Regions from separate parts of the Photobacterium toruni genome, predicted to be linked through region 3. Evidence: riboswitches for the same ligand, from Rfam matches in the RefSeq annotation. Region 3 holds a riboswitch; each other region holds the start of a gene.
The links. Region 3 has a riboswitch for lysine ahead of OC457_RS09555 (Na+/H+ antiporter NhaC family protein). Riboswitches for the same ligand answer to the same signal wherever they lie in the genome.

Region 1 (6,599 bases), 1.3 Mb from region 3:
CTCGTGGTTATAAGCCCGGTCGTTTTAGCTTTAACGTTCGCGGCGGACGCTGTGAAGCTTGTCAAGGTGATGGTGTTATCAAAGTTGAAATGCACTTTTTACCTGACGTTTATGTTCCGTGTGATGCATGTAAAGGTAAACGCTATAACCGTGAAACATTAGAAGTACGTTACAAAGGCAAAAGTATTGATGAAGTTTTACAGCTTACCGTTGAAGATGCGCATCAGTTCTTTGAACCTGTTCCAGCAATTGCACGAAAATTGAAGACATTAATCGATGTCGGTTTATCGTATATTCGCCTCGGTCAGGCCGCGACAACGTTATCAGGCGGTGAAGCACAGCGGGTTAAACTTGCTAAAGAGTTATCTAAACGTGACACGGGTAAGACCTTGTATATTTTAGATGAACCCACTACAGGCTTGCATTTCCATGATATTCAACAGCTACTAACGGTGTTACACAAGCTGCGTGATCGTGGTAATACCATTGTGGTTATCGAACATAATCTCGATGTCATTAAAACCGCAGATTGGGTAATTGATCTCGGTCCTGAAGGCGGTAATGGTGGTGGTGAAATTATTGCTACTGGTACTCCTGAAGATGTCGCTCAAGTTAAAGGCTCACATACCGCAAGATTTCTAAAACCGTTATTAGGTTAGAATATGAAAGCACGTTAATATATCAACAGGCTGAGATTATTCAGCCTGTTTGCTCATTCATACTCAGGAACAACCATGACAGTGTTACAACTTCAAGGTACCAGATTAGAACAGAAACGAATTTCTAAACCTTTGGTGCGCTATTTTCTTGCAACAATAGGAATTATTTTTATTGTTGCGATGCATTACTTTCAACATAATCCCGGTGGTTCAGGGCTTGAGCTTTCCTTTAATGCCGCAGTATGGATACCATTTGGCTTTGTGCTGTCTTTAGGCTTACTTGAAATTTGCCGTCAACAAATATGGCGTTACTCTCGACTGACATTGTTCCTGTTTGGCTGCTGTGTACTACTCACTCTTCCCATTTTTTATCCTAATGCTGACGCAGAGGCTGCGTTTAATCGCTTATTTACTTTGTGGGCTGGGTTTCTTTTCTTTGTGAGTTTGCAACAATTTGTTTTTACTCATCAGCAACGTCAACGTTTACTATGGTTTATTTTAATTGGCGTTTTAATTGAAGCCGTTTTCGCCTGGTATCAATACCTTTGGATCCCTGCTAAAAATCCCATTGGTTATGATGTTATCGCTAACCGCCCTTATGGAATATTCCAACAACCCAATGTAATGGCAAGCTTCTTAGCGACAGGGCTAGTCATTAGCTGTTACTTATTAGCGCGAGTACCGTTATATCGTGGTAAATGGTCATGGCAACATATCATCCTACTCGCAACACCAGTTCTGACTATTCCTATTCTTGTCGTTCTAAACTCCCGTACAGGGTGGTTAGGTACCATCATTGGTCTAGTGCTAATGCTGCCTTATTTACACCGTTTTGCTGCTAAACAAACGCAACGCTTATGGCTATTAATGATTACACTAGGACTCTGTTTTGCATGGAATATAGCATCAACTGAAGACTGGTCACCAAGAAATGAAAGTATTTCTTTAGAAAGCCCAAGAGAAATTCATTTTCCACAAGCTTATGATATGTTTACCACTAAACCATTAACAGGTTATGGCTATGGTAAATTTGAACCCGCTTATATCACCCAAACTGCATTATGGCACCAACAAAATCCTGCTCATCAACCTGCAGGGATCCCCAGCTTAGATCATCCTCATAATGAGTTACTTTACTGGGCTGATGAAGGCGGCATTATACCGTTACTCGGGTTATTATTAGCAGCATTTGCTGTCTTAATGAGAATAAGAAAAGCCCCTAATGGAACGCAATTAGCATTGATAGGGTTATTCTTCCCTATCGTGTTACATACCCAACTTGAATATCCGTTTTATCACTCATTGGTACATTGGTTAATATTTATTATATTAATTTTTTGGGTCGATAATCTCACGGCAAAATATCATCGTCGCCAAGTGACATATACGTTAAGTATTAAAGTTTTTGCACTTATTACACCCATTATTATCTCTGGCTTTATGCTAACAACCTTATATTCAGGTTGGCTGTTAACTAAATTTGAAACAACTCGACCGGTTAATATTGATTACTTAATTAAAGTGAATAATCCATGGGCATGGAAAAATCGTTTTGAATGGGATCTTCATTTAACTCAACTACAACTAGGTATTGCGACCGAAAAACCGCAGTTAATTACTGAATATATTCAATGGGCAAACCAAAAAGCACAACATTGGCCTCGTCCCGCTTTGTTTGAAAATCTAATTCTTGCGTACACCGCACAAGGAAACACTGCCCAAGCAACCCAAGTGACACATGAAGCACAACTGCTGTTTCCAAATATCGCTCAACTAAGCGCTGCAACAACCACAGCGTCATCAGCAAAGTAACCACGACAAACAACCATCAATGGCGAACACTATTGCCATTGATGGTTCATCTCTCTCTTATTTCAACGTGCTTTCAAGAGCTTTAATACATAATGCGACATTTTCACTACGCGCAGCATAACCCATTAATCCAATTCGCCATGCTTTACCGGCAAGCGAGCCTAATCCTGCACCTATTTCTAGATTGTAACGCTCTAATAACGTCGATCTTACTGCCGCATCATCAATCCCCTCAGGAATATAAACCGCATTAAGCTGAGGTAACCGATAGGCTTCTGCAACCACAAATTCAATTCCTAAGGCTTCAAGTCCGGTCTTTAACTCAAGATGTGCTCGTTGATGACGCAGCCAAGCTTGCTCTAACCCTTCATTGTGTAATAACACTAGCGCTTCGTGTAATGCATACAAGCTATTAACGGGTGCAGTATGATGATAGCTGCGCTTACCTTCACCACTCCAATAACCCAGCACTAAACTTTGATCTAAAAACCAACTTTGCACTGCTGTTTTACGTTGCTGAATTTTATTTATAGCTTGCTCGGAAAACGTCAGTGGCGATAATCCGGGAACACAAGATAAACACTTTTGACTGCCAGAATAAACCGCATCAAGTTGCCACTCATCCACCAGCAACGGTACGCCACCTAAAGATGTTACGGCATCAACAATAGTTAAACAGCCATACTTTCGTGCAATTTCAGCCAAGGTTTTTGCATCAGATAATGCACCCGTTGATGTTTCTGCATGTACAAAAGCAACAATTTTAATCTCAGGATCGGTCTGTAATGCTTGTTCAACCAAAGCGGGAGATACCGGCTCCCCCCATGCATTATCAACCATAATGGCAATACCACCACAGCGTTCAACGTTCTCCCGCATGCGATCGCCAAACACGCCATTACGACAAACTAATACCTTATCTCCCGCTTCAACTAAATTAACAAAACAGGCTTCCATGCCCGCACTACCCGGCGCTGACACCGCAATCGTAAACGTATTTTTAGTTTGAAAAGCGTATTGCAGCAACTGTTTAAGCTCATCCATCATTTTAATAAATAACGGATCAAGGTGGCCAATTGTCGGACGACTTAGTGCTTGTAATACTTGCGGATAAATATCAGAAGGCCCAGGTCCCATAAGTGTTCTTTGTGGTGGTATAAAACTGGTGATAGGCATAGATTCAACTCCATTAAATCATGTTTATTATCAATAAGGTGATGGAAGGTTAGTCGTTATTACAGAGTATTAGAGCGATGCCAAAGCTGCAAGTAACGATCTAAAATCCTGTTAATTACACATACTTTTTATTAACCAGTGATAAATTATCATTTAACAATTGACAACTTAGGGTCATTTCCTATTCAATGAAAACAGTGATTATTCACTACAGAAGAGGTGCGTTACCTAGGTAGCAAGATGGTAGGACCCAAGCCTAAGTCGATCTTGTAAGGGAGAGTAACGCCGAGATATTACTGGTTTGGGGCCAATAATATCGGCTATGAGAGTTGAATCTCTCAGGCTGTCATCTAAGTCAGGTTGACGATGATGGGGAGCTTCTGGGTAGCCGCATCAGCGTTACTGCCTATTACCTCCTCGACAATGGACGTCGGGAATTCTTCCGAAGCAAAAGCCTACTTTGCCGTATTTACGATAAAAGGGAGAACACCGTAATGAGCATGATTTCAACCGCAACAACAAAGCCATTGATTGTGGCCAAATTTGGTGGTACCAGTGTCGCTGATTACGCTGCAATGTGTCGCAGTGCTAATATTGTTATTACTAACCCACACACCAAAATAGTATTAATAAGTGCTTGTTCAGGCGTGACCAATGTACTGGTCGCCTTAGCTAATGGCATTAGTGATACCACTTTACGCCAACAACATTTACAACAGTTAACTGAGACTCACCAACAGATACTGGATCAACTCCAGTACCCACATACGGTTAGTGACGCAATTTATACGTTATTAGATGATATTGCCTCAGCCTCAGCACAAGCAGCGATAGCATCATCACCACAACTCACTGATAAATTAGTCAGCCATGGCGAGCTATTATCAACCCATCTTTTTAATCAAATTTTAGTCGAAATGAATGCTGCTGCGATTCGATTTGATATTCGCGATGTCATGCGTACTGATACCCAATTTGGTAAAGCATTGCCGCAACCCAAGCTTATTCGTCAATTAGCTCAACAACATTTAGTACCACTTGTCGCTACTCAGATTGTAGTATCACAAGGCTTTATTGGTCGTGACGAACTGGGCAATACCACCACACTAGGCCGAGGTGGAAGTGATTATAGTGCAGCATTGATTGCCGAAGCGGTAGATGCGACCACCCTAGAGATCTGGACAGATGTTCCGGGAATGTATACCACCGATCCTCGCATTACCACGGCAGCCAAACCAATTAAAGAAATCAGCTTTAGTGAAGCCTCTGAAATGGCTAACTTTGGTGCAAAGATCCTCCATCCATCAACACTGGTTCCTGCTATTCGCCACCAGATCCCCGTTTTTATTGGTTCATCAACAGCACCGCAACAAGGTGGAACATGGATCAGAAAAACGGTCAATCAAGCGCCACTCTTTAGAGCATTAGCGTTACGTGGAAATCAGACGATGGTGACATTAACCAGTCTTAATATGTTTCAGGCTTATGGCTTTTTAGCCGAAGTATTTCGTATTTTGGCTGAACATAAAATCTCGGTCGATTTAATTACCACCTCAGAAGTCAGTGTTTCGTTAACGCTCGATAAAACCGATACTAGTGGCGGTGCCCCAACATTACCCTTAGCTGCCGTTGAACAATTGAATCAATTGTGTCGCGTTGATATTGAACAGGGGCTGTCGTTAGTGGCTTTGATTGGTAATCATATGAGTGACAGTAAAGGCTCTGCCAAGCATATCTTTGGCGCACTTGATGCGTATAATTTACGTCTTATTTGTTATGGTGCGAGTCCGCATAATCTCTGTTTCTTGGTCAATGAAGCTGATGCTAAATCAGTGATCACAACACTGCATCAACAACTATTAGAATAATCACTATCAGCACAAATAAAAAAAATACAAAAAAGGCGCAACCATTGCGCCTTTTCGTTTTAATCTCATAAAATTATTATAAATTAGGGCCTAACCACTTTTCAGCTTCAATCAAATCCCAACCTTTGCGATCAGCATAACTGGCTAATTGATCAGGTTGGATCTGCGCAACCGCAAAATAACGTGCATCTGGATGTGAAAAATACCAACCAGATACCGCCGCACCTGGCCACATGGCATAACTATCAGTCAGCACCATACCCGTATTGGCTTCTGCGTTTAATAGCTGCCAAATCGCCCCTTTTTCAGTGTGTTCAGGGCAAGCAGCATAGCCTGGAGCAGGACGAATACCCTGATACTTTTCACGGATCAAATCATCATTGCTAAGATCTTCATCCTCTGCATAACCCCAAATTTGTTTACGCACCATTTGGTGCATACATTCAGCAAAAGCTTCGGCTAATCGATCTGCCACCGCTTGAATCATGATCGCATTATAATCATCACCCTGCGCCTTAAACTGATCGGCAATATCATATTCACCAATTCCACCAGTCACCGCAAACGCACCAATCCAATCGGCTTTACCACTTTCTTTAGGGGCAATGTAATCGGATAAACAATAATTAGGGCCTTTGGGCTTTTTGGTCTGTTGACGTAAGCCATGCAATACCGTTAACACCTCGGTGCGAGTTTCATCAGTGTAAACCTCAATATCATCACCAATATTATTCGCTGGGAATAAGCCACACACACCATTAGCTTTGATCATCCCTGTACGCTCAATCTCATCAAGGATCTTATTAGCATCATCAAATAACTTAGTTGCCTCAACCCCAACAACTTCATGGCGTAAAATGGTTGGATATTTACCACTTAATGACCATGTCATAAAAAAGGGCGTCCAATCGATATACTGGCGTAATTTAGCCACAGGGAAATCGGTAAAGGTGTGTACACCCGCTTGTTTTGGTGCTGGCGGTGTATAATTAACCCAATCAAGCGCAACCGCATTTGCACGTGCTTGATCTAAGGTGATCGGAGGCGTTCGTGGCTTTTTACGCGCATGCTGTTCACGCACAAC
Region 2 (6,599 bases), 740 kb from region 3:
TGAATTTTCAAGTGAACAATGGCAACAAGCGATATTTAATGACGCCAACTTATGCCATGTTGATCTTGATGATGTTGATGTTCGTCGAGTTTCTTTGGAAGGCGTTCAAATTTGTGATTGGCAACAAGAGCAACTTTTGGGAAATTTAGGCATAGTTGTTTTATAGGCTGTTTGACTGATGAATAATTACCACAGGAATACCGGATATACCTGTGGCTGCATTGATTAACGGTTACCATTCACCAATGTTAGGTTGTGAAAGCCATGGTTCAGTAGGGGATAATGGTTCACCTTTTTGTAGTAATTCAATTGAAATACCATCAGGAGAACGAACAAAGGCCATGTGACCATCACGAGGTGGGCGATTAATCGTAACGCCACTGTCTTGTAAGTGCTGACATAATTGGTAAATATCATCAACACGGAAGGCAAGATGACCAAAATTACGGCCCCCCCTATAAGCTTCAGTATCCCAATTATAGGTTAATTCTAATAATGGTGATTGTGTTTGAGCTGCTGCTTGCGCTTGTACGGGTGCGGCTAAAAATACTAAGGTAAAACGCCCACGTTCACTTTCTTTTCTATTTGTTTCAACTAACCCTAATTGATTACAGTAAAAATTCAGTGAGGCATTCAAATCACTGACACGTACCATAGTGTGTAAATATTCCATTACTTATCTCCTGAACAAAAAAATCCCCGTTGTTTAGTGCGTTAGAATAAATCAAATAAGCACGAAAACGAACGGGGATCATCGTTAATAATGGTTGTTTTTAATTAACAGCCGTTACCAACTGTAGTTTCTTATCTTGGCGCACATGATAGACACAGCAACCGATGAACCAGACTGAGCTTACTGCAATACCGATAACCGTTGAGCCTGTAATACCCATGGCAAGGTAACCAAGGAAAGCACCAAAAGCGACAGTTAATGCATAAGGTAGCTGGGTCATAACATGATCCATATGGTGACTCCCTGCGCCAGTTGCCGACAAAATACTGGTACTTGAAATCGGCGAACTGTGATCACCAAAAACTGAGCCTGCTAATACTGCTGATAGCATAGGCATTAATAAGTTAACGTCACTTGCAATCGCCATATCACCAGCTAATGGTAACATGATGCCAAATGTTCCCCAGCTAGTACCAGTAGCAAAAGACATACCACATGATAACAAGAATACTAATGCTGGTAGTAACTCAACAGGTAGTCCATATTTAGTTAATGATGCTAAGTATTGTCCTGTTTGCATGTCGCTTACAACAGTACCAATTGTCCATGCAAATAACAGAATGATAATAGCTGGCATCATCGCTTGAACACCTTGAGGTGCCGCTGTTAACCATGTTTTTAGTGGTAACTTTAAACGCAGTGCCAATACAATGGATACTGCAAGACTACATAATGCTGCATAAACCAGTGATGAACCGACATCAGTATGTTCAATAGAGCCGATTAAGCTAAATACTTGACCTTTAGCTGCTAAGACTTCTGCGCCGCTAATGATCATAAATACAACGCTTGAAACGGTTAGTGTTAGAATTGGTAATACCATATCAATCATGGTGCCATTACCTTCACCTTCAGTGGTGATTTCTAATCCTTTTGGATGACCTTTAGATTCATCCCAAAGTTGTCCCTCACGTGCACGTTGTTCGTGCTTACGCATTGGACCAATATCAAGTTGGAATGTAATAACCACAAGTACCATCAATAAGGTAAATACTGCGTACAGGTTCATTGGAATCATCTGTACGAACAATGAGATAGGGCTTGTTTCTGTAATATCGTTAGTGACTAAAATACCGCCAAGGATCGCAATAATATAAGCACCCCAAGATGAAATAGGGGTAATAACACATACTGGCGCTGCTGTTGAATCTAGCAGGTAAGCCAATTTTGCACGTGAAATTTGAAAACGGTCGGTTACAGGACGACAAATAGGACCAACAGATAAGCTGTGGAAAAAGTCATCAATAAAGAAAGCAAACACCATCATACCCGTTAAGATATTAGCACTACGACGATCTTTACAACGACGAACACCCCATTCAGCAAATGCTTTGGTTGCGCCAGTTGCGGTCATTAAGCTAATTAAACCACCCAGTAATAACATGAATAATAACATGTTAACGTTACTGGTATTGATCGCACCATCAGCCCAAACTAAGCCAAGAATTTGATGTAAAAGATATTGTAGTGCTGCGAGTGGGTTGTAATTATTTAAAAGGAATGATCCTGCAAGAATACCAGCACCTAAAGATAACAATACGCGGCGGGTAGTAATTGCAAGAATAACAGCCAGTAGCGCGGGAACTACTGATAATAGTGAATCAGAATATTGGATTAAATTCATGGATCTCTTAAACACCTATAATAAGGTGGAGATCTACCGAAAGGATAGAGAAACAGATTTCTTGAGAAATAATACTTCTTATCCCTTAGGGTAGCGCTCCATAGACAACATAACTATGGCAGTTCGGCACTTATTAAATGCAGAACCAGCGATTATTGATGACTCAATAATTACTTCGGCGCTGACTCCTTTCTTCGGTTCTCATTGGGGATCTCCCTCCAACCGAATACTCTTAGGCAGCGCGCCTCTACTCAAAGGATTAGTCTTGACTATACCTAGATATTTCTCACAAGCAATAAAAAATAACGCTTAATTGTGTAATAGGCTTAAAATTCAGCATTTCAACTAACTGATTATAGTTTCAATCAGTTAGCGCATATCTTTTCTGTTATTGTTGCATATCGTTTCGTTATTCGGGATTATTATTCATCGGTTGGGTCAGATTATGAATATTACCTGCAAATCCGGCTTTGATAAGATCTTTACGAATTTTGGTTACTTGATTTTCTGTCACAGGAATATCTCTTCCGCCTAATTTTTGACGTACAAAGGTAATTAATTGTGCCAAATCAGCATCATTTAATACCGTATTAAAACTACTCATAGGCATAAAATCTATTTCTTGTTCTAAGTAACTCGGTGCTAAACCTCGAATAGTAACTGCAATGGTATCATAAGGGTCTTTATGCATAATGATGCCATTATTGAGTAGTGTCGGAGCAATACCTTTACGGCCTTTGCCATCAGGACCATGACAAGCACCACAGGTTTGAATATAAAGCCCATAAAGTTGTTGTTCTTTGGTTTGTTGAGCCGCAGGACCTTCAGCTAAGTCTGGATCTTGAATATTTATTTGTACTGGAATTAAATGACCAAACCCTGGTGGTGTTATTTGACCGACTGATTTATCAAGTACGTTATATTTATCCCCAGTAATCAGATATTCGGCAATGGCGCTGACATCTTCACGGGTTAAGTAACGCGTACTATTTTTTACAACTTCTGCCATGCCGCCAAATGCGGTGCCTTTTTCGGAATGACCTGTTTTAAGAAAGTCAGTTAATGAATTAACATTCCAACGATCTTGATAAAGTTCTGTAGCGGTAATATTGGGTGCTTTCCAGCCATCAATTAAATTACCTTGAAATAATTTATCAGCAATTAAAGCTTGGGCGATATTTCTTGGTGTATGACATTCAGAACAGTGGCCTAAACTCATGGTTAGATATTTACCTCTACGCCAAGATTCAGTACTGTCAGCGGGATACTCTAGTGGTTTATTATTAAGAAAGGCAATATTCCAGCCTAATAATCCTAAGCGAATATTACTTGGGAACATCATCTGATTATCTAGGTTACGGGTATTAACATAGTTAAGTGATTGCATGTATGCCCATAATGCTTTGGTGTCAGCATCAGTAATATATTGATAAGAAGAGTAGGGCATTGCAGGGTAAAGATAACCGTGTTTGCCTTTACCTTTGTGTAGAGCATCATAAAAGTCAGCATAGGTGTAGTCACCAATGCCAAATTCTGGGTGCGATGAAATATTAGTGGAATACAATGTACCAAATGGTGTTACAAAACCTAGACCACCACCAAATAATTCTCCACCTTCGCCGGTATGGCAAGCAACACAGTCACCAGCGTAAGCGAGATATTGCCCTTGAGCGATTTGCTCTTTATTTAAGGCAGAAACTACAGATTTACGCAGAGTATTTTGATGGCGAATATAAGCGCCTAATGCTTGAATTTCAACATCAGAGAGTTGTTGGGAAAAGGCAGGTATAACGTTATCTAAGCCATTGTTTAATGTATGAATAATACCATCAATACTGCCGTCGTGGAGCCAGATATTATCCGTTAAGTTTGGTGCGCCAAGTAATTGATTACCTTGTGCGTTGCTGCCATGGCAACCTACACAATATTTATTAAATCCCGCTTTGCCCTGTTGTAATGCAAAGGCGGGAGCTGAAATTATGCGATCTTGTTGTAATGAGGCAATATAGGTGGCGATATGATGAATATCTTCAGTGGACAAGATGGTTTTCCAACCTGGCATAACACCATTGCGACCTTTAGTAATAGAATGATAAATATCTTTATCTGTACCGCCATAAAGCCAAACATCATCAGTTAGATTAGGGAAGTGGGTTTGACCTTCTGCTTCACTTAAATGACAGGCAGCACAATGAGTTTGGAATAATGCGTTACCAGTATTGACTATTGTTGGATTTTGACTAAGTTGTTGGTATGAACCTTTACTTAATTTTGCTTGTGCAATTTGGGCTTTTAAATTAGTTGGATGGGGTTGAGTTGCTTCGCTGGCTGAGTTCCATCCCATTAATCCTTTCCAGTTACCAAGTCCAGGATAAAGCACTAAAAAGACTATTGCTAATAGAAACGCAATCCCATAAGAGAACAGTAATAATTTAGGGACTGCTGCATCGTTTTCTTTAATATTATCAAAACTATCAACCGTCTTATTTTTATCTGCAGTATGATTTTTTTGCCAATAATAAACCACGACAATGAGCATGAAAATCAAAAAAAGTAAAGTCAGTAAGGTAACCCAATTACTCCAGAAAGTGTTCATTGCTGTACTCCCTGATCGTGTCCCAGACTTTGCAAATAAGCAATCAGCGCTTCAGCTTTGGTATGGCCTTTGACGGCAAGGCGAGCTTGTTGTATTTCTTTGTCATTATAAGGTACACCAAGAATGCGTAATGCTTTGAGCTTAGCTGTTGTATCTTCACCATCGAGCACTTGTTCAAATAACCATGGATAGGCTGGCATGATTGAGGTGGGCACAACATCACGAGGATTATTTAGATGTATCGCATGCCATTGATCAGAGTACTTACGTCCCAGATTGGTGAGATCAGGACCTGTACGTTTCGATCCCCATAAATTAGGAAATTCATAAATATCATCACTTTCTTTGCTATAGCGACCATAACGTTTTACTTCTGCATCTAGAGGTCGCACCATCATAGTATGGCAGGTGTGACAACCTTCACTGATATAGGTATCACGACCTTCAACTTCTAGCGCCGTTAGTGGTTTGGCACTGGATTCTGCAATAAGTTTATTCTGATAAAAGAATGCAGGCAGTACCCAAACAAGAAAAGAAATACTGGCAACAATGACGGTGGAAATAATTAAGATAAACACCGATTGTGTGAAATCTTTATTAAGCATGTTCATTGATTTCCTCCGTCGAGGATGGGGTTATTAATGGCTGTTTAAGGGTTCGATAAAGGTTGTATATCATTAGCACTAACCCAAAGACAAAGCTGACACCACCAATAAAACGCGCCAGCATCCATGGTGAAGAAAAGTTCATTGCCTCCACAAAGCTATAGGTTAAGCTACCATTAGGTTGTTGTTGTAACCACATATAACCCTGACCAATGCCCGCGATCCATAGTGCAACCGCATAAATAAGAATACCTGTATGTGCGAACCAAAAATGCCATTTAACCAAGCGGTTAGACCATAATTGCTGGTGGCCCCAAAGACGTGGAATAAAATAATAAAATACCGCAATAGCTGACATACCCACCCAGCCTAATGCGGCTGAATGTACATGGCCAATAATCCAATCCGTATTATGCGCAATCATATTAAACCAACGAATAGCCAGTAGTGGGCCTTCAAATGTCGCTAGCGCATAATAGACAATAGCAGAGAAAAAGAACCACATAATGTAGTCATGCTTAAGTTTAGGTTTATTACTTAATAAGGTCATAATGCTATTAAATGCGCCCCCCCAAGAAGGAAGCCATAGAATGAGTGACATTACGATCCCAAGGTTTTGAAGCCAATCGGGAACAGATGAATAAATAAGATGGTGTGTACCTGCCCACGTATAAAAGCCGACTAAGCCCCAAAAGTGAATAACAGATAAACGGTAAGAGTAAATAGGGCGGTTGGATATTTTAGGAATAAAATAGTAGTTCATTCCAATAATACCTGCTGTAAGAAGGAAGCCGACGGCATTGTGCCCCCACCACCATTGCACAATAGCATCTTCGGCGCCTGAATATATAGAATATGATTTCCACAAGGTCACGGGTAGTTCAAGATTATTGACGATAAAAATCATCGCAATAACTAAAATAAATGCACCATAAAACCAATTAGCTACAAAAATATGGGATACAGTTCTTTTAGCTATCGTGCCAAAAAACAAAATGGCATATAAAACCCAAACTACAGCTATTAAAATATCAATCGGCC
Region 3 (6,599 bases):
ATGTACCTTTAATAGCTTCTGGCGGTGCAGGTGAAATGCAGCACTTTAGCGATGCCTTTAAGCTTACTAATGTAGACGGCGCTTTAGCTGCCTCTGTTTTCCATAAACAAATCATCAATATTGGTGAGTTAAAGCAATTTCTGAAAACGCAAAATGTGGAGATTCGACTATGAGTTTATTAACCAACATCAATTGGGAAAAAGTAGCCGGACTGATCCCTGCTATTGTTCAAGATTATGCCAGTGGTCAAGTATTAATGCTTGGCTACATGAACGAAGATGCGCTTCAAAAGACACTTGATACTAAACAAGTCACCTTCTGGTCTCGCACTAAAGAGCGCCTGTGGACGAAAGGTGAAACATCAGGCAATGTACTGCAACTTAAAAGTATTCAGCTTGATTGTGACCAAGATACCTTATTAGTACAAGTAGATCCGATTGGCCCAACGTGCCACTTAAACACGACCACCTGTTTTGATTCTGATGAAAGTAGTGCCCAGCCACCGTCACTGGTTTTCCTTCATCAACTTGAACAACTCTTGGCTAGTCGTAAAGGTGCAGATCCCGAGTCTTCCTACACAGCCAGCCTCTACGCCCGTGGCACCAAGCGTATATCGCAAAAAGTGGGCGAAGAAGGCGTTGAAGTCGCGCTTGCGGCAACGTCGGGCGATAAGGCGGAATTAGTGTGTGAGTCAGCGGATTTGATCTATCACCTACTTGTACTACTGCAAGATCAAGGTTTATCACTATCAGATGTCATCGACAAGCTACAAGAACGCCATAATAAAAAATAATAGTTTTATTAGTCCTAATAAAACAAAAGCCAGCTAAAATTCAGCTGGCTTTCTATATCTACGTATAAAGCGAAAAGATAAACCTTTCTCTTAAGCTTTCAAATTAACGGCCTAATGCTTCTTTATAATGTAATCGACATACCGATACGTAACGAGCATTGCCACCAATTTCAACTTGTTCACCATCAGCAATCGCACGACCGGTTTCATCTTGACGAATAACCATATTAGCTTTGCGACCACAATGACAAATTGTTTTTAGCTCAACTAATTTATCTGCCCACGACAAGAGATAGCGGCTACCTTCAAACAGTTCACCTAAGAAGTCCGTACGTAAGCCATAGCATAAAACGGGAATATCTAATTTATCGACCACTTCAGTCAATTGATAAACTTGTTCTTTGGTTAAAAACTGGCACTCATCAATTAATACACAGTCAATTTTACCTGCGTTCGAAAAGCCGATTAACGTCTGATACAAATCGTCTGTCGAATTAAATAATTCAGCATCTTCTTGTAAACCAATGCGAGAGCTAACTTTACCTTTACCAAAACGATCATCAATCGCCGCCGTAAATATAATTGGCGTCATGCCTCGCTCACGGTAGTTAAATGATGATTGTAATAATGTGGTCGATTTCCCAGCATTCATTGCTGAGTAATAGAAATACATTTGGGCCATTAGCTTTCCTAGTCATACGAATTACATTTAAAAATCGCGCAGATGCTACATAAAATTAGCACTAATGAAAAGCACCTAGGTCAACAACTGTTATTGTTGCTATAAAAAAACCAGCTAATCTTCATTAACTGGTTTAATTTACGTCCATTGGGTTATTTTAATGACGTTTAATATTATCCCAATGCTGCCCCTTTTAGTGGTCGACTCGACAACCATGATAAAAAGAAACACATTAATATAAATGCAACGGTTGCCACTAAAAATGCTAATGCTAATGAATCTGTAATCCCTAATGTTAAGAATCCAATCGCAGAAATAACGGCCACAGATAATGCATAAGGTAATTGGGTCGCTACATGATCTATATGATGACAACGAGCACCTGTCGATGACAATATAGTGGTATCAGAAATTGGAGAACAATGATCACCAAATACTGATCCCGCAAGCACACTTGCAAGCATAGGTAACATGAGACTAATTTCGGTTGCGCCAGCAAGATCACCCGCGATAGGTAACATAATTCCAAATGTTCCCCATGAAGTTCCCGTTGAGAATGCCATAATGCCTGATAATAAAAACAGGATCATTGGTAATAATGCTGGATTAATATTACCCTGAACAAGCGTCGATAAATATTGCCCCGTTTTCATATCACCAATAACGCTCCCAATACTCCATGCAAATAATAAAATTAAAATCGCACCAAACATTGATTTTGCACCAATCCAAAGTGTACTGCTGATCTCTTTAGCTGCAATGCGTTGACGAAATACAGGAATAATAGCGGCAATTAAACCAAAGCCACCACCAAGGCATAATGCTTGACCGACATTGGTATTTTCAAAAGCACCTAATAATGAAAACGGCTTACCCTCAGCGATAAGAACTTGATAACCCGTAAACACCATGAAAAAGAATGTTGCAATAATAAGAATAATAATTGGCCACATTAAATCACCAACACGCCCTTGCAAGCTCTCTTTGATATCAAGTTCTTCTGTTAAGTCTTTTGCCTGATCATCAACATCACCACCGACATCAGTACCACGGCCATGATTAGCTGCAATTTCATGTTTTCTCATTGGTCCAATATCCCACTGGAACCATGCCACAACAAACACCATTGCTAATGCAAAAATGGCATAAAAATTCATGGGTGCTAACGTCATAAAGGCACTTAATGGCGTATATTCAGTAACACCATGAGTCACTAATATGCCGCCGATAAGAGTAATAATATACGCTCCCCAACTTGATGCCGGCATTAAAACACACATAGGCGCTGCTGTTGAATCAAGAATATAAGCAAGTTTTGAGCGTGATACTTGAAAACGGTCAGTCACTGGTCGAGCAATAGAGCCAACAGCAAGGCTATTAAAATAGTCGTCGACAAAAATGAATACCCCTAAAAAAGCAGCTAAAAATTTTGCCCCACGTTTGGTTTTAATTTTTGTCTGAGCCCATTCAGCGAAAGCACGAGTTCCCCCCGACAAAGTTAATAACGCTGTAGTCATTCCGAGCAGTATTAAAAACAGTACAATACTCATATTCCAAGTATTTATACCATCATCAGCAATGAATAACCCTTTGATTGATAGAACAAGATAGGATGCTGTATTAGTAAAAGAAAAATCATTAAGAAATAATGCCCCAAGCACAACACCTGTACCTAAAGACAATAAAACTCTACGTGTTAAAATCGCCAAGCCAAGCGCAACTAATGGCGGGAAAATGGATATTAAAGAGTGAGAGTAATCTATCAAAATTTATAATCTCTATAGCAACCAGCTAATGACAGTTAGGAGATCTACTGCTTGATATTACCATTGTGGCATATTATTTTGAGTATATAGAAAGAAGGTTAGCCTTCCCTGTCTCCACCGTAGCGATCCATAGTTATATCTTATCGACTATGGCAGTTTTACACATTATTCAATGTAACCTCAGTAAGACTGATTTAATATCAATTTCTTACTTCGATATTACTTCATTATCACTAATATCACTTTCATATTAATTATTGATGAATAATGCACCGCAAGCCCTATCATAAAGGAAAGAATAAATTATTCCACCCAAACAGAACAAATAAGAAACAATTAAGCAACGAAAGCGCACAAATTACTAACACAAAAAACCAAAAACAAATGCATAAACCATAATTATGAAAGGGTATAACATTTTAAATGTTATTATCATTCAACATATAAAATACAGTAACAATATCTAAAATGATTTAGCTTGTATTTATACATTTAATGATAAATTATTTTATAAATAGTCTTATTGTTCAAATAAAACTATTTTTTAAATAAAGAAATGATTAAATTGTTTTACACATAATGTATAAAAGTATTACTATTGCAAAAAATGTTTTAATGCTGCTATTATTATTTACAGTTAATTAAAAATAACAGGAAATATAAAATGTCTGATGCAATGAAAGCGCTTTTAAATCTTCGAAGCCTACGCGCACTTTCGCGTGAATATACACTAGAGCAACTTGAAGAAGCGTTAGATAAACTAACAACAGTTGTTACTGAACGTTCTAATGTTGAAGCTGAAGAACAAGCAAAAGAAAATGAACGTAATGAAAAACTAGCTCAATATCGTGAAATGCTATTAGCTGATGGTATTGACCCTGAAGAATTATTAGCAAGTTTAGCAAAAGCACCAAAAGCAAAGCGTGCAACTCGTCCAGCTAAATATAAATTCATCGATGAAAATGGCGATGAAAAAACATGGACAGGCCAAGGCCGTACACCTAGTGCACTAAAGAAAGCATTAGATGATGGTCAAGCTCTTGAAGAATTTGAAATCTAATTCATTAGATTAAATAAAAAAGCCTAAATGACTTAGGCTTTTTTTATATCTGCAATTAATACTATGATGACTATTCTGCTCGTAAATATTCTCAGTAAGAATAAATATATATATTCACTAATCATTGAACTAAATAAAAAGCCAGACATTAATGCCTAGCTTTTCAATCATCACAGAGCTTATATAAACTAATAATAATGAGCTTATTGAATACGATCAGCTAATGCACTTACCGCTAAAGCAAAATAATGCGAACGATTCCACTTTAACAATGTGCGATAATTTTCATAGATTAGATATGACTTACCTTCTCCACCATCAGGCTGAATTAACCACGCTTGAATATCCACATTTGGCAGAGTGCCATTAGTATGACTCATAATACCTAGTTGTTGCCACTGAGCTAATGTTCTACCTTTTTCAATTTCGGTACCTTCATAACTCTCTACCAATACTTGTGATAACTTAACCGGACGCCCCCAAGTATATTCACTATTCCATCCTGAGAGTTTTAAATAATTTGCAGCAGAAGCAAAAACATCGGCCTTAGTATTCCAAATATCAGCTTTGCCATCACCATTCCCATCAACTGCATAAGTTAGGTAAGACGTTGGCATAAATTGACATTGACCCATTGCACCAGCCCAAGAGCCTTTCATATCATCAATCGTAATATGACCGTCTTGCAATATTTCTAATGCCGCCATAACCTGTTTACGAAATAGAGCTTCACGACGGCCATCATAAGCCAATGTTGCTAATGCTTCGACAACATTATAATTACCTTGAATCTTGCCAAAATTACTTTCTACTCCCCACAATGCAACAATAAATCGTGGTTGCACACCATACTGCTTACCAATACGTTCTAGTGCTTCTTTATTTTTCTGATAAAGACGATTAGCTTGTTTTACTTTCCAATCAGGTACTGCACGAGATATATATTGCTCTAATGATAATTTTTTTTCTGGTTGATTATTATCAGCCTTAACTGCATGAGCTGTATATTTAATACCGTTAAATGCTGCCCCGATTATCGGCTCTGAAATACCTTTTTCACGTGCTTCTACTTTTAATTTTTCTACGTAAGCATCAAATCCTTCTTCACTAGCAATAGCTGAAAAGGACACTCCCATTCCAATGGCAACAAAAATCGATATCAAACGTTTATGCATAATAACCTTATATCTTATTTAGCGGCTTGATCAGCCTTATATTGTTCTAATAAATTAATCACTGGTGGTGGTACTTGTAAATAAAAGCCGACAGTACGTAATGACTCTTTTACCTTTTCCACATCGGCCAGTGCTAATGTTCTTCCCTCAAGTTTGATCACCATCACAAATTGAGGTTTACCAAAGGTCGACATTAATTGTGCGGGTACATCCACAAAATCATCTTTTTTATTAATGTAAAGATAAGTATTGTCTTTTTTTAAACTTTTGTAGATTGAACACAACATATAATTAGCCTATTTCATTTATACGTCATACATTTCAGCGTATAATTACAGAAATCATTCACTATTGACTAAATTTCAAGTAAATAGTATGAGAAGTTTGTCTGAAAAACCAACGTCAATGCAAGGATAGCTTGCCCCTAACCGTGAGTAAATATACCATGTTAGTACCTTTGTGATAATGAACTAAATGGTTAAATTAAAATCTTAGCCATAATATTATACCTATGACCAAGATAGCTGAACTCAAAGGGAGCTCGTTCACGCTCTCTGCTCTTCATTTAGTTGATAATGACATTAGTAAAGTGACTAATCAGCTAAAAGATAAAGTTGAACTCGCACCAAATTTTTTTGTTTCTGCTCCTATTGTTATTGATATATCACAAGTTGACGCTGATATTAATTTTAAACAGCTAAAAGCGGGTATTATTGATGCAGGGATGATACCGGTCGGTATTAGTGGCTGTAAAAATAAAACACAGCAAACACAAGCAAAAGCAGCTGGTTTTGCTATTATGAATGCAGCAAAACTTGCTAAAAACGAACCATCAGAGTTTTTAGCTAAAACATTAGATACTCCAGTAAGTCCAGAAAAAGAACCCACGTTAATTATTCGTACTCCGGTTCGTTCTGGGCAACAAATATATGCTCGTAATCGTGATCTCGTTATTATCAGTAATGTCAGTGCCGGTGCAGAAATTATTTCCGATGGTTGTATCCATATTTATGGCACACTACGTGGTCGCGCTATCGCAGGTGCCAGTGGTGAGCAAGGGGCGACAATTTTCTGTCAAAACTTACAATCTGAACTAATTTCTGTTGCAGGAAACTACTGGCTA

Region 1: it holds a riboswitch for lysine, as region 3 does, so the genes downstream of both, lysC (lysine-sensitive aspartokinase 3) here and OC457_RS09555 (Na+/H+ antiporter NhaC family protein) in region 3, are expected to answer to the same signal.
Region 2: it holds a riboswitch for lysine, as region 3 does, so the genes downstream of both, OC457_RS06085 (Na+/H+ antiporter NhaC family protein) here and OC457_RS09555 (Na+/H+ antiporter NhaC family protein) in region 3, are expected to answer to the same signal.

What each region holds. Positions count from the first base shown of each region.
Region 1 is NZ_AP024854.1:275,050-281,648, reverse strand. It holds gene uvrA (excinuclease ABC subunit UvrA) at 1-659, shown strand, start outside; gene OC457_RS01415 (PglL family O-oligosaccharyltransferase) at 735-2,471, shown strand; gene OC457_RS01410 (pyridoxal-phosphate-dependent aminotransferase family protein) at 2,529-3,647, opposite strand; lysine riboswitch at 3,854-4,035, shown strand; gene lysC (lysine-sensitive aspartokinase 3) at 4,148-5,515, shown strand; gene metH (methionine synthase) at 5,592-6,599, opposite strand, start outside.
Region 2 is NZ_AP024854.1:1,275,573-1,282,171, forward strand. It holds gene OC457_RS06075 (Qnr family pentapeptide repeat protein) at 1-166, shown strand, start outside; gene OC457_RS06080 (VOC family protein) at 233-673, opposite strand; gene OC457_RS06085 (Na+/H+ antiporter NhaC family protein) at 774-2,357, opposite strand; lysine riboswitch at 2,441-2,615, opposite strand; gene ccoP (cytochrome-c oxidase, cbb3-type subunit III) at 2,767-4,953, opposite strand; gene ccoO (cytochrome-c oxidase, cbb3-type subunit II) at 4,950-5,558, opposite strand; gene ccoN (cytochrome-c oxidase, cbb3-type subunit I) at 5,551-6,599, opposite strand, start outside.
Region 3 is NZ_AP024854.1:2,014,167-2,020,765, forward strand. It holds gene hisF (imidazole glycerol phosphate synthase subunit HisF) at 1-173, shown strand, start outside; gene hisIE (bifunctional phosphoribosyl-AMP cyclohydrolase/phosphoribosyl-ATP diphosphatase HisIE) at 170-793, shown strand; gene OC457_RS09550 (thymidine kinase) at 897-1,475, opposite strand; gene OC457_RS09555 (Na+/H+ antiporter NhaC family protein) at 1,649-3,244, opposite strand; lysine riboswitch at 3,354-3,524, opposite strand; gene OC457_RS09560 (H-NS family histone-like protein) at 3,906-4,301, shown strand; gene OC457_RS09565 (lytic murein transglycosylase) at 4,505-5,476, opposite strand; gene OC457_RS09570 (YcgL domain-containing protein) at 5,491-5,763, opposite strand; gene minC (septum site-determining protein MinC) at 5,988-6,599, shown strand, end outside.